3 regions of the Microbispora sp. H10670 genome follow, and region 2 is predicted to be linked to each of the others. Evidence: riboswitches for the same ligand, from Rfam matches in the RefSeq annotation. Region 2 holds a riboswitch; each other region holds the start of a gene.
The links. Region 2 has a riboswitch for cobalamin ahead of HHX33_RS14560 (histidine phosphatase family protein). Riboswitches for the same ligand answer to the same signal wherever they lie in the genome.

Region 1 (3,949 bases), on a different contig from region 2:
TGGACCCCATCCTGCTCACGATCCCGCTCCAGCTGTTCGCCTACCACGCGGCCGTCGCCCTCGGCCGCGACGTCGACCGCCCCCGCAACCTCGCCAAGAGCGTCACGGTCGAGTAGCTCCTCCACATCCCGTCCGGCTCCCGTCACCGACGCGAGCCGGACGGTCCGGTCTCCACGGTGAAATGGCCGGGGGCCGGGGTACGGGTGCGCACATCGACTACTTCCTCATGGCGCTGCCCGTTGTCGCCCACTGATCTTCATGCGTGCCCGCCGGCCCGCCGATCGCCACATCCGTAACGTCCGTTATGTCATGACATGGGGTGGTTGCTCATAGTCTGTCCGCATAAGGGGCTCTTCGGGGGGAGGGTGCCGGCATGCGACGCCGTACGGTTCTCGCACTGGGGGTCCTGGCCCTGGCGGGCGGATGCGGCACCCCGGCGCCTCCGTACCTCGGGGAGATCTCCCTCCTCGTCCCCGGCCCGCCGGAGTGCTGGGGGGACGGCGTCGCCCGGAGCCTGAAGTCCCTCATCGAGGCCCGCCGCTGGGCCGGCAGAGTGCTGGTCACGCGGGACGCCGGGGGCGGCGGCGCGTCGGCCGTCGGACGCTTCGCCGTCGGACGGCCGGACCGGCTGATGGTCGCCGACCCCCTCCTGCTGGCCGACTACGCGCTGGGTCGCGCGCCCGGCGACGCGGGGCCGTTCGCCGCCCGGACCGTGCCGCTGGCCAGGCTGGCGGGGGAGTGGCAGGTGCTGGTGGCCTCCCCCGATTCGGGTTACCGCACGTTCGAGCAGGTCGCGGCGGCCCTGCTGCGCACTCCGGAGCGGGTGAAGGTGGCGGGCGGGCCCGACCGCGGGCCCGGCCATCTGCTGCTCGGCCTGACCGCCCGGGGCCTCGGGGCCGATCCGCGGCTGGCGGCGTACGAGGCCTTCGACAGCCCCGCCCGGGCCGTCGCGGCGGTGGCCGAGGGGACGACCGCGCTCGCCTTCGGCGGGCGCGGCGACGTCGCCGCCCACGTCAGGGCCGGGCGGCTGCGCCCGCTCGCCGTCTCCGCTCCCGAGCGCCTGCCCGGCCTGGACGCGCCCACGCTGACCGAGTCGGGGGTGCGGGTGGCGTACGCGAACTGGACCGGCCTGCTCGCCCCCCTCGGGGTGGCGGCCCGCGAGCGCGACGCGCTGATCGGCCTGTGCCGGGCCGTCGCGGACTCGCCCGCCTGGCTCCGCCTGTGCGAGCGCAACGGCTGGACGCCGATGTGGCTCGCCGGCGAGGAGTTCCGGCAGTGGCTCACGGGCGAGGCGCGTCGTACGGCCCTGCTTCTCGATGATCTCGGAATCCGGTGACCAACACAACTTGTAGGGCCGCTTGCGAGATCGCCCACTAGATGTAGGATCCATCGCGTCGCTGGTTCACCTCGGTGAGGCAAGAGGGAACCCGGTGTGAATCCGGGGCTGCCCCGCAGCGGTGAGCGGGAACGACCGCCGTCACAGAGCACTGGTGCGTGAGCGCACCGGGAAGCGACGGCCAGTAGGTCCGGCGGGCGTGTGTCCCGCCGGTCGCCCGCGAGCCCGAAGACCTGCCCGCGACCGCGCGCGGAGTCACCGCGCGCGCCCGCGCCGTGCCCCGAGGGAGGGCCCGCCGCCCGCAGGCCGTGCCGTCGCACGCGTGCGCCGCGGCGTCCCCTCCCCTCCGGCCGGCCGGGTCAGGAGACGAGGAGGAGAGGGCGACCGATGACGATCACCGACCCGGTCTCCGCGCCCGCGCGCCCCGCTACGGGGCCGCGCGGCGCGGGGGAGACCGCGGACGTCTGGCGGGCCATCGAGGAGGCGGCGGCGGGGGTCGTCGCGGACCCGGAGAACTCCCGGCGGGCGGCGCGGCTGCTCGCCCGGGTCATCGAGGAGGAGACGGCGGGCCAGGGGGTGCGCGCCTTCTCCGAGTCGGTCGCGGCCGCCCACGCGGCCGGGCTGCTGGGCGACGCCGTCGCCGCGTTCGTGGCCGACGAGGCCGAAGCGCTGGACGCGCTGATCGACCCGGCGGCCGACGACCGGTTCGAGTACTTCGGGCTGCGCACGGTCTACGACCGCTACCTGCTGCGGCATCCGGTCACGCGGCGGGTGCTCGAACGCCCGCAGCACTTCCTGCTACGCGTGGCCTGCGGCCTGTCGGCGAGCGTCGGCGAGGCGGCCGAGCTGTACCGGCTGATGTCCGCGCTCGCCTATCTGCCCAGCTCGCCGACGCTGTTCAACTCCGGGGCGCGCCGCCCGCAGCTGTCGTCGTGCTTCCTGCTCGACTCGCCGCGCGACGAACTGGAGAGCATCTACGAGCGGTACGGCCAGGTGGCGCGGCTGTCGAAGTACTCCGGCGGGATCGGCGTCGCCTGGACCCGGGTGCGCTCGCGCGGTTCGCTGATCCGGGGCACCAACGGCCTGTCCAACGGCATCGTCCCCTGGCTGCGCACGCTCGACGCGTCGGTGGCGGCGGTGAACCAGGGAGGCAGGCGCAAGGGAGCCGCCTGCGTCTACCTGGAGACCTGGCACGCCGACATCGAGGAGTTCCTGGAACTTCGCGACAACACGGGCGAGGAGTCGCGCCGCACCCACAACCTCAACCTGGCCAACTGGGTGCCCGACGAGTTCATGCGCCGGGTCGAGGCGGACGGCGTGTGGTCGCTGTTCGACCCCAAGGAGACCCCCGAGCTGACCGACCTGTGGGGCGAGGCGTTCGACGCCCGGTATCGCGAACTGGAGGCTTCCGGGCGGTATGTCCGGCAGGTGCCCGCCCGCACCCTCTACGCCCGGATGATGCGCACCCTCGCCCAGACCGGCAACGGCTGGATGACCTTCAAGGACGCCGCCAACCGCGCCTCCAACCAGACCGCGCTGCCGCGCAACGTCATCCACCTGTCCAACCTGTGCACCGAGATCCTGGAGGTCACCAGCGACGGGGAGACCGCCGTGTGCAACCTCGGCTCGGTCAACCTCGCCGCCCACCTGAACCCCGAGGGGGACGCCGTCGACTTCGGCCGGCTGCGCGCCACGGTCCGCACCGCCGTACGGTTCCTCGACCGCACGATCGACCTCGGCTTCTACCCGACCCCCGAGGCGGAGGCGGCCAACCAGCGGTGGCGGCCGGTGGGCCTCGGCGTCATGGGCCTCGCCGACGTCTTCTTCGCGCTGCGCCTGCCGTTCGACTCGCCGGAGGCGCTGACGCTGTCCACCCGGATCGCCGAGGAGATCGCGCTCGCGGCGTACGGCACCTCGGCCGACCTGGCCGCCGAACGCGGGCGTCACCCGGCGTACGAGGAGACGCGGGCGGCGGGCGGCGTCCTGCACCCCGACCACTACCCGTGCGCCCCGGCGCACCCGGAGGAGTGGGCGGCGCTGCGCGCGAGGATCGCGGAGACCGGGCTGCGCAACTCCCTGCTGGTCGCGATCGCGCCGACGGCCACGATCGCCTCGATCGCGGGCTGCTACGAGTGCGTCGAGCCGCAGGTGTCCAACGTCTTCAAGCGTGAGACGCTGTCGGGGGAGTTCCTCCAGGTCAACCGGTATCTCGTCCGCGACCTCCAGGCCCTCGGGCTGTGGACGCGGGCGATCCGCGACGCGATCAAGCTCCACGACGGCTCGATCCAGGACATCCCCGCGATCCCCGGCGAGCTCAAGGCGCTCTACCGCACCGCCTGGGAGCTGCCGCAGAAGGCGCTCGTCGACCTCGCGGCCGCGCGGCAGCCGTACGTCGACCAGTCGCAGTCGCTCAACCTCTTCATGGCCGCGCCCACGATCGGCAAGCTCTCGTCGATGTACGCCTACGCCTGGCGGTCGGGCCTGAAGACCACCTACTACCTGCGCTCGCGCCCCGCGACCAGGATCGCCCAGACGACCGTGCCGGCCGTCACCCCCGCCGTGCCCGATGAAGGGGCGGTCGCCTGCTCCCTTGAGAACCCCGAGATCTGCGAG
Region 2 (3,949 bases):
TCACTGGGAGAAGCGTCGGACGCGGAACCACCACCACCTTCTCCCGAAATTTCGTGAGACGGGGCAGCGGGGCCGTCGGACCGTGAATCATCAGACTGCGAACCATCGGACTGTGAACCATCGGCTGGAGGGCCTCCGGGGCCGTCGGGGTCCTCCGGCCGCCCAGGCCCCTCACGGTCATCCGGGTCATCGGGGTCGTCGGGGTCGTAGGCGCCGTCGGGCTCGGTCTGGTCCAGCAGGTCGTCGAGAAGACGTTCGTCCAGGCCGGGCGCGTCGAACGGATCGCGGCGACGGCGGTGCGGCAACGCCAGCCGGGCCGCCACCCGGACGTCCTCCCGGGTCACCACGTCCCGCCCCTGCCAGGCGGCGTGCGCCACAGCGGCGTGAGCGGTGACGAGATCGGCCCGCAGACCGTCCACCTCGAAACCCGCGCAGACGGCCGTGATCTGCCGTAGCCGCGCGTCGGGCAGCCGTACCGCCGGAAGGGCGGCCCGGGCCCGCGCGATCCGCCCGGCGAGCGCGGCCTCCTCCGGAGCCCATCGAGCCGCGAAGCCCTCGGGATCGGCGTCGAACGCGAACCGCCGCCGGACGACCTCCGCCCGTTCGCCGGGCTCCCGGGTCGCCCGCACCTCGACGGTCAGCCCGAACCGGTCGAGCAACTGCGGGCGGAGCTCCCCTTCCTCCGGATTCATGGTTCCGACGAGCAGGAACCGCGCGGCATGCCGTACCGAGACGGTCTCGCGCTCCACGTAGCAGACCCCGAGCGCCGCCGCGTCGAGCAGCAGGTCGACCAGATGGTCGTGCAGGAGGTTCACCTCGTCCACGTACAGGACGCCCCGATGGGCCGCCGCGAGCAGCCCGGGTTCGAAGGCCTTGACCCCTTCGGTCAGCGCTCGCTCCAGGTCCAGCGACCCGGCCAGCCGATCCTCCGAGGCTCCCACCGGAAGCTCCACCAGCGACGCCGGCCGCCGGACCCACGCGGCGTCCGGCTCGTGCGGCCCGTCGGGACACCCCGGATCGGGCGCCGCCGGATCGCAGTGGAACCGGCACCCCGCGACCACGGCGACCGGGGGCAACTGCGCGGCCAGCGCGCGGACGATGGTGGACTTCGCGGTGCCCTTCTCCCCGCGTACCAGGACGCCGCCGGCCCGGGGCGAGACCGCGTTCAGCACCAGCGCCAGCTTCAGGTCGTCGAGCCCGACGACGGCGCTGAAGGGATAGGCAGGGTTCACGGTGCGGCCTTCCGGTTGACGTACGTGATCCGCCAGCCGCCGTTCCCGGCGGCCAGTCCGGTGTGGGACAACGGCGCGACGTCGAAGGCCGCGGCCCGTGTCGCGGTCAGGCCGAGCGCGTGCGCGAGCGCGGCCCGGATGGGCCCGGCGTCGCAGACGGCGACCACACGGGCGGCGTCCGCGCGGAGCGACTCCATCCACGCGGCCACCCGTTCGCCCATGCCGGCGAGGCTCTCCCCGCCATGGGGGACCGCCCAAGGGTCGGTCAGCCACGCGGCGAGCCCCGCGGGGTCCGCCGCGGCCACCTCCGCGAACTGCCGGCCCGCCCAGGCCCCGTAATCGGCCTCGGCGAGCGCGCCGGCCACGACGGGTTCCCGGCCCGACGCGGCCCGGGCGGTCGCCACGGCGGCGGGCCACGGCGCGGCGAAGACGAGCGCGTCGCCGGGCACGCCCGGCACGGCGGCCTGTGCCGTGGCCTGGGCGAGTCCCGACGGATCGGGTTCCTCGGGCATGGGGAAGCAGGCGCGCCGGGCACCGGGCGTACCCGCCTGACGGATGAACAGCACGGCTCAGCCGCGCGGCTGGTGCTCGACGGGGCGAAGGTCGCTCACAAGGGCCTCCTCAGGGATGACGCGTCCCGGCAGACGAGGTCACGGTGGCCAAGCGACCTGGCTCCCGGGGTCCATGCCCCGGATACAGTGGCGCGACCGCACCGGCATCTCACCGGATTTCCCTTGGTCACCGCGAAACCTTCCGGACGGTACCCGTTCCGGACAATCAGCGTCAACAACCTCAGGCCGCGCCGGGTGGCAGGACCCGGAGTCCTGAGGGCGGCCCGCCCGCGATGAGGGCGAGCAACGCGGCGGTGTCGACGTTCCGCTCGACGAGGTCCCCGAGCGCGTCCAGCCGTGCCTCCCGCAGCGCCGCGAAGGAGACGCCCGGGCCGGCGTGGAACTCGCGTCCCGCCGCCCGCGCCACCTCACCGAGGAACGCCCGCCGGAACCCGTCGTTCTCCAGCGCTCCGTGCCAGGTGGTGCCCCACACGTTCCCCACCCGGCAGCCGTCGAGGAACTCCTCGCCCGCGTCGCGCGTCACGATCCCGTGGTGGATCTCGTACGCCTCCACGGGATGGCCGTAGGCCTCGCCGCTCGGCCGCCCGAGCGTCTTCTCGGCGGCGAACACGACGTCGGCCGGGAGCAGTCCCAGCCCGGCGACCGTGCCGGCACCCGACTCGACCTGGTCGGTGATGGTACGGGCGAGCATCTGGTAGCCCCCGCAGACGCCGAGCACCGGTCCCGTTCTCCCCGCCACGACATCGGCGATCCCGGTCTCCCGCAACCAGGCGAGGTCGCTCACGGTGGCCCGCGAACCGGGCAGGACCAGCAGGTCGGCCTCCGCGCACTCGGCCGGGGACGTGGCGAACGTGACCGCGACCCCCGGCTCGGCGGCCAGCGCGTCCACGTCGGTGAAGTTCGAGATCCGCGGATACCGCACGACCGTCACCCGCAGCGCACCACCGGCCGCCGCCGCGCCCCGTGGCCGGGTGTCGAGCGGCCGGGTGTCGAGCGACAGGGAGTCCTCGACGTCCATCCAGAGCCCGTCGAGCCAGGGAAGCACGCCGTAGACGCGGCGCCCGGTCAGCCCCTCGATCATGTCCAGCCCGGGCGCGAGCAGCTCGCGCGCGCCCCGGAACTTGTTCACGATGAAGCCGGAGATGTGCGCCTGGTCGGCGGCGTCCAGCAGCGCGACCGTGCCGTACATGTGCGCGAAGACCCCGCCGCGGTCGATGTCCCCCACCACGACCACCGGCAGCCCGGCCGCCCGGGCCAGGCCCATGTTCGCGATGTCCCCGGCCCGGAGGTTGATCTCGGCCGGAGAGCCCGCGCCTTCGCAGACCACCACGTCGAACTCGCGGGCCAGCCGCCGGTACGACTCGACGGCGACGGCCCGCAGCTCGTCCCGCCGGGCCCCGTACTCCATGGCGTCGACGTCGGCGACGGCCCGGCCGCGTACGACGACCTGGCTACGCCGATCGCTGCCCGGCTTGAGCAGGATCGGGTTCATGTCGGCCGTCGGCTCCAGCCCGCAGGCGGCCGCCTGCACGGCCTGCGCCCGCCCGATCTCCGCGCCGTCGGCGGTCACGTAGGAGTTGAGCGACATGTTCTGCGCCTTGAACGGCGCGACCCGCACGCCCCGCCGGGCCAACCACCGGCAGATCCCGGCGGTGACCACGCTCTTCCCGGCATCCGACGTGGTCCCCGCGACCAGCAGTCCACCCTTCACAAGCCGGACAGCATACGGCCGGGGGACCGTACGGGAAATTCCGGTCAGGGCACGACGAGCGCGTTCGCCCCCAGGAGGACCTTGATGTCGCCGGCGAACGCGCCGTTGTTGATGTTCACCGCGTAGTCGGGCAGCTCAACGACGTTGATCTTCCGGTTGAGCCGCTCCACGCGCAGCCGGACGGGGGTCTCGCCGGGGTGGACGGTCAGGATCCGCTTGAGCTCGTGGACGAGCTCCCTGTTGACGCGCTCCTCACGGAGGGCGATCACGATGGGTTCGCGGCCGTCGTCCTGGATGCCGGAGATGTCGAGGAAGGTGATGTCGGTGGCGTTGAAGGAGATGGTCGCCTCGTCGCCGTCGCCGCGTGAGCGGATCCGGCCGGTGACGGCGACGACCAGGTCGGGGGCGAGGTTGGTGCCGTACAGCTGGTAGGT
Region 3 (3,949 bases), on a different contig from region 2:
GGCAGCACGACGCGGTAGGACCACCCGGCGAGCCGCCGGACGACGTGCGGCACCACGATCCCGACGAAGGCGATCAATCCGCTGACGGCCACCGCGGACGCGGTGGCGAGCGAGGCGGCCAGCAGCACGGTGAACCGCACGCGCGTCGCGTGCAGGCCGAGGCTGACCGCCTCCTCGTCGCCGACCGACAGCACGTCGAGCAGCCGCCCGTGCAGCAGGACGACCACCGTCGACACCACCGCGTACGGCGCGATCATGCGGAGCTGCTCCCACCCGCCGCCGACGTCTCCGAGGATCCAGGAGTAGATGCGCTGCAGCTCGTCGACCTTGAGCTGCTGCACGAAGGTCTGGATGGCGGTGAGGAACGAGGTGACCGCGACCCCGGCGAGCACGAGCGTCGCGGTGCCGCCTCCCCGGCCCGCCGTGTGTCCCAGCGCGTACGCGAGGACGACCCCGCCGACGGCCCCCGCGAAGGCGGCGACCGGCACGGCCGCCACCCCCGCGTCGCCGCCCAGGAAGACCACGACGAGCGTCACCGTGAGCCCGGCCCCGGCCGCCGCGCCGAGCAGGTACGGATCGGCCAGCGGGTTGCGGAAGACACCCTGGTAGCCCGCCCCCGCGAGGGCGAGCAGGCCGCCCACGACGGCGGCCAGCAGCACCCTGGGCACCCGGAGCTGGAAGACGATGCCCTCCTCGTTCGGCTGCAGGCCGGAGTGCAGGGACACCAGCGGCAGCCGGTCGAGCAGGGCCAGCGCGATGGCGCGGGGCGAGATGACCGCCGCGCCCGCCGCCAGGCCGGCGATCAGGCTGACCAGCAGCACGACGCACACGACGAGCAGCGCCCGGCGTGACCGGCCCGCCGCCGTCACCCCGTCACCCGGACCCGCCGCGGCACCGCTCTCACCGCGATCCCGGGGGCGTGCGCGTCACCGGGGGCCTGCGCGTCACCACCGGCTCAGCCCGCCGCCTTCTGGACGGCGTCGCTGACGACCTGGGCGAGGTCGGCGACGCGCGGTCCCCAGCGGGAGGCGACGTCGTCGTCGAGCTCCACCACACGGTCCCGCTTCAGGGCGGCCAGGCCGGACCAGCCCGGCCGCTTGGCCAGCGCGGCGGCGTTCTGACCACAGCACTTGGTGTCACCGAGGAAGATCAGGTCGGGGTCGGCCTTGGCCACGAACTCCGCCGACAGCTTGGGATAGCCGCCCGCCGCGTCGGGGGCCTCGTCGGCGATGTTCCTCAGCCCGAACAGGCTGTAGACCTGCCCGATGAACGTGCTCGACGTGGCCGCGTACGGCGTGGTGTCCAGTTCGTGATAGTAGGTCAGGCCCTTGCCCTTGGGCGCCGCCGCGACGAGCGCGTCGATCTTCTGCTTGACGCCGCCGGCCACCTCCTCGGCCTTGTCCACGTTGCCGGTGGCCGCGCCGAGGTCCCTGATCTGGTCGTAGGTGTCCTCCAGCTTGGTCGCGGCGGGCTCCAGCAGCACCGGGACGCCGACCTTCCCCAGCCCGGCGACCACGCCCTCCAGGTCGTTGGCGAGCACGACGAGATCGGGCTTGGCGGCGGCGATCGCCTCGACGTTGGGCTTGAAGCCCGACAGCGACGTCTTCGGCGCCTCGGGCGGGTAGTTCGACTGGTCGTCCACCGCGCCCACCTGGGCGCCCGCGCCGATCGCGAACAGGATCTCGGTGGCCGTCGGGGACAGCGACACGATGTGCTCGGGCCGCTTGGCGATGGTCACCGCGCCGTTGCCCGCCTGGACGGTGACGGGGAAGGCGCCGCCCGAGGCGGCGGAGCTGGAAGCGGCGGGGTTCGAGGCGGCGGGGGACGCGGAAGTGGCGGAGCCGTCGCTCTGGCCGCAGCCGGCCAGTCCGAGCACGCCCAGCACCACACCCGCGACGGCCGTACGCAGGGGCCTCACGAGGGTCCTCCAAGGGGGAAAGCCGGGAAATCGAGAGACCCGCGGGATTGGACGGATCACCCTTTTCCACGAGGGTTGACGGCGTCGGCGCACAACGCAGGCGACCTGGCTCGTCCCCGGGGGCGGGGAACCACAGTTGCGGGACAGCGCCGGGTTCTCACCGGACTTCGCTGCGCTGCGCGCGTCGGACGCAACGGTACCAACCCGCCTCGCGGCGCCGTCATCCTCCCCCGGCCGCCGAGGTCCGCCCGCCTGCCCGTACGCCGGGGTGGTAGGGCAGGCCCCACCCCGATGGTGGGGGCTCGCCCATGATCGGGAGTAGTGGCTCCGTCGCTGCGCCGGACGGCGGCCGGGCGGGACCCTGGAGCGGCCGGGCGGTTCCCGGCAGAAGCTCCTGACGGACTATCTCCCCCACTCCTCCTCAGTCCGCGGGCCGGCGCCGGAGCGCGCGGTCGCGACCGCTCCCCGCTCCGGCCGGGTCCGCGACGGACGACCGGCGTCCGGCAACCGACGATCGACACACCGAAGGCGGCTCCCCCGTGTCCCTGACCATGCTTCCCCCCGCCCCCGCGCGGGCCCCGGCCGCCCCCGGGCCCCGGGACCGCTTCATCGACATCCTGCGCGTCTTCGGGATGGTCCTCGTGGTCGTCCAGCACTGGGCGATGCCGGTCCTGTCGTACGCCGGAGGACGGCTGACCACGGGCAACGCCCTGGCGGCGGCTCCGTTCGTCACCTGGATCTCCCAGGTGATGCCGCTGGTCTTCTTCGCCGGGGGCGCGGCCAACGCGATCAGCTTCCGGTCCGCGGCGCGCCGCGCCGGCCTGCCGGACACGCGCGAGACGGCCCGGGAGCGGTCGACGCGGCGGCCGACCGCGGAGAAGCGGACGGCCTGGGAGTGGACGGCGCGGGAGTGGACGGCGCGGCGGGTGCGCCGCCTGGCCTGGCCGGTGGCGCCGCTCGCGGCCGTCTGGCTGCCGCTCCCCCACCTCCTGACGGCGCTCGGCGTGCCCCCGCAGCCGGTCGAGGTGGCCGCGCGGACCGTCGGCCAGTTGCTCTGGTTCCTCGCCGTCTACCTGCTCGCGGTGGTGGCCACCCCCCGCCTGCTGCGCGTACGGGCCGGGGTCGCGCTGCCCGTGCTGGCGGGCGGCGCGGTGCTGACGGACGTGGTCCGCTTCTCGGGGCTGGAGGCCGCCGGCTATCTCAACGTCGCGTTCGTGTGGCTGGCCGTCCACCAGGTCGGGTTCCGGTACGCCGACGGCGGCCTGGAGTGGCTGCGGGGACGCCGCGCGGCGGCGCTCGCGGTGGCCGGGTTCGCGATGGTGGCGGCCCTCGTGGTGGCCGGGCCGTACCCGGCCAGCATGATCGGGATGCCCGGCGCGGTCTCGAACATGGCCCCGCCGAGCGCGTGCCTGCTCGCGCTCTTCGCCGGCCAGCTCGGCCTGGCGATGCTGCTGCGCCCCGCCCTGAACGCGCTGGCGCGCCGGCCCCGCGCCGAGGCGGTGCTCACCGCGCTCGCGCCCCGCATGATGACCGTCTACCTGTGGCACATGACGGCGCTCGTCGCCGTCGCCGGGCTCGCGACCATCGGGTTCGGGCCGGCTACTCCTCTCCCCGGCTCGGCGGCCTGGTGGAGCGGCGCCCCACTGTGGCCGGCCGCCCTCGCGCCGGTCCTGCTCGGGCTCACCGCCCTGTTCGGCCGATGGGAGGAGCCGGCGGGAGCCGCCACCGGACGGCATGTGGCGGTCGCCGCGCCGCTCGTCGGCGGCGCGCTGCTCACCCTCACGGTGACCGGCTTCGCGCCGGGGCCGGCGCCGGTGATCGCGTCGATCGCCCTGGTCGGGGGCCTGTGCCTGGTCAGCCGGAGGGCACGCCTCGCGGGGCCGGTCCACCGCTCGGGTGAACCGGCCCGATGAGACGCCGTACGACGGCTTCGGGCGTCAGCCCGCCCGCCTGGCGCGGAGTCCGAGCAGGACGTCGATCACCAGGAACACGGCCAGGGAGATGCCCATCAGGGGCAGGTAGTAGCCGGCC

Region 1: it holds a riboswitch for cobalamin, as region 2 does, so the genes downstream of both, HHX33_RS21990 (ribonucleoside-diphosphate reductase subunit alpha) here and HHX33_RS14560 (histidine phosphatase family protein) in region 2, are expected to answer to the same signal.
Region 3: it holds a riboswitch for cobalamin, as region 2 does, so the genes downstream of both, HHX33_RS27935 (ABC transporter substrate-binding protein) here and HHX33_RS14560 (histidine phosphatase family protein) in region 2, are expected to answer to the same signal.

The regions. Positions count from the first base shown of each region.
Region 1 is NZ_JABBWW010000016.1:56,969-60,917, forward strand. Features, by position in the region: gene glmS (glutamine--fructose-6-phosphate transaminase (isomerizing)) at 1-116, shown strand, start outside; gene HHX33_RS21985 (Bug family tripartite tricarboxylate transporter substrate binding protein) at 374-1,336, shown strand; cobalamin riboswitch at 1,382-1,592, shown strand; gene HHX33_RS21990 (ribonucleoside-diphosphate reductase subunit alpha) at 1,724-3,949, shown strand, end outside.
Region 2 is NZ_JABBWW010000008.1:210,586-214,534, reverse strand. Features, by position in the region: gene HHX33_RS14565 (VWA domain-containing protein) at 1-1,232, opposite strand, end outside; gene HHX33_RS14560 (histidine phosphatase family protein) at 1,229-1,744, opposite strand; adenosylcobalamin (AdoCbl) riboswitch at 1,845-1,992, opposite strand; gene HHX33_RS14555 (cobyric acid synthase) at 2,025-3,515, opposite strand; gene dnaE (DNA polymerase III subunit alpha) at 3,560-3,949, opposite strand, start outside.
Region 3 is NZ_JABBWW010000025.1:32,571-36,519, reverse strand. Features, by position in the region: gene HHX33_RS27940 (FecCD family ABC transporter permease) at 1-869, opposite strand, end outside; gene HHX33_RS27935 (ABC transporter substrate-binding protein) at 956-1,918, opposite strand; cobalamin riboswitch at 1,996-2,120, opposite strand; gene HHX33_RS27930 (acyltransferase) at 2,458-3,831, shown strand; gene HHX33_RS27925 (PepSY-associated TM helix domain-containing protein) at 3,856-3,949, opposite strand, start outside.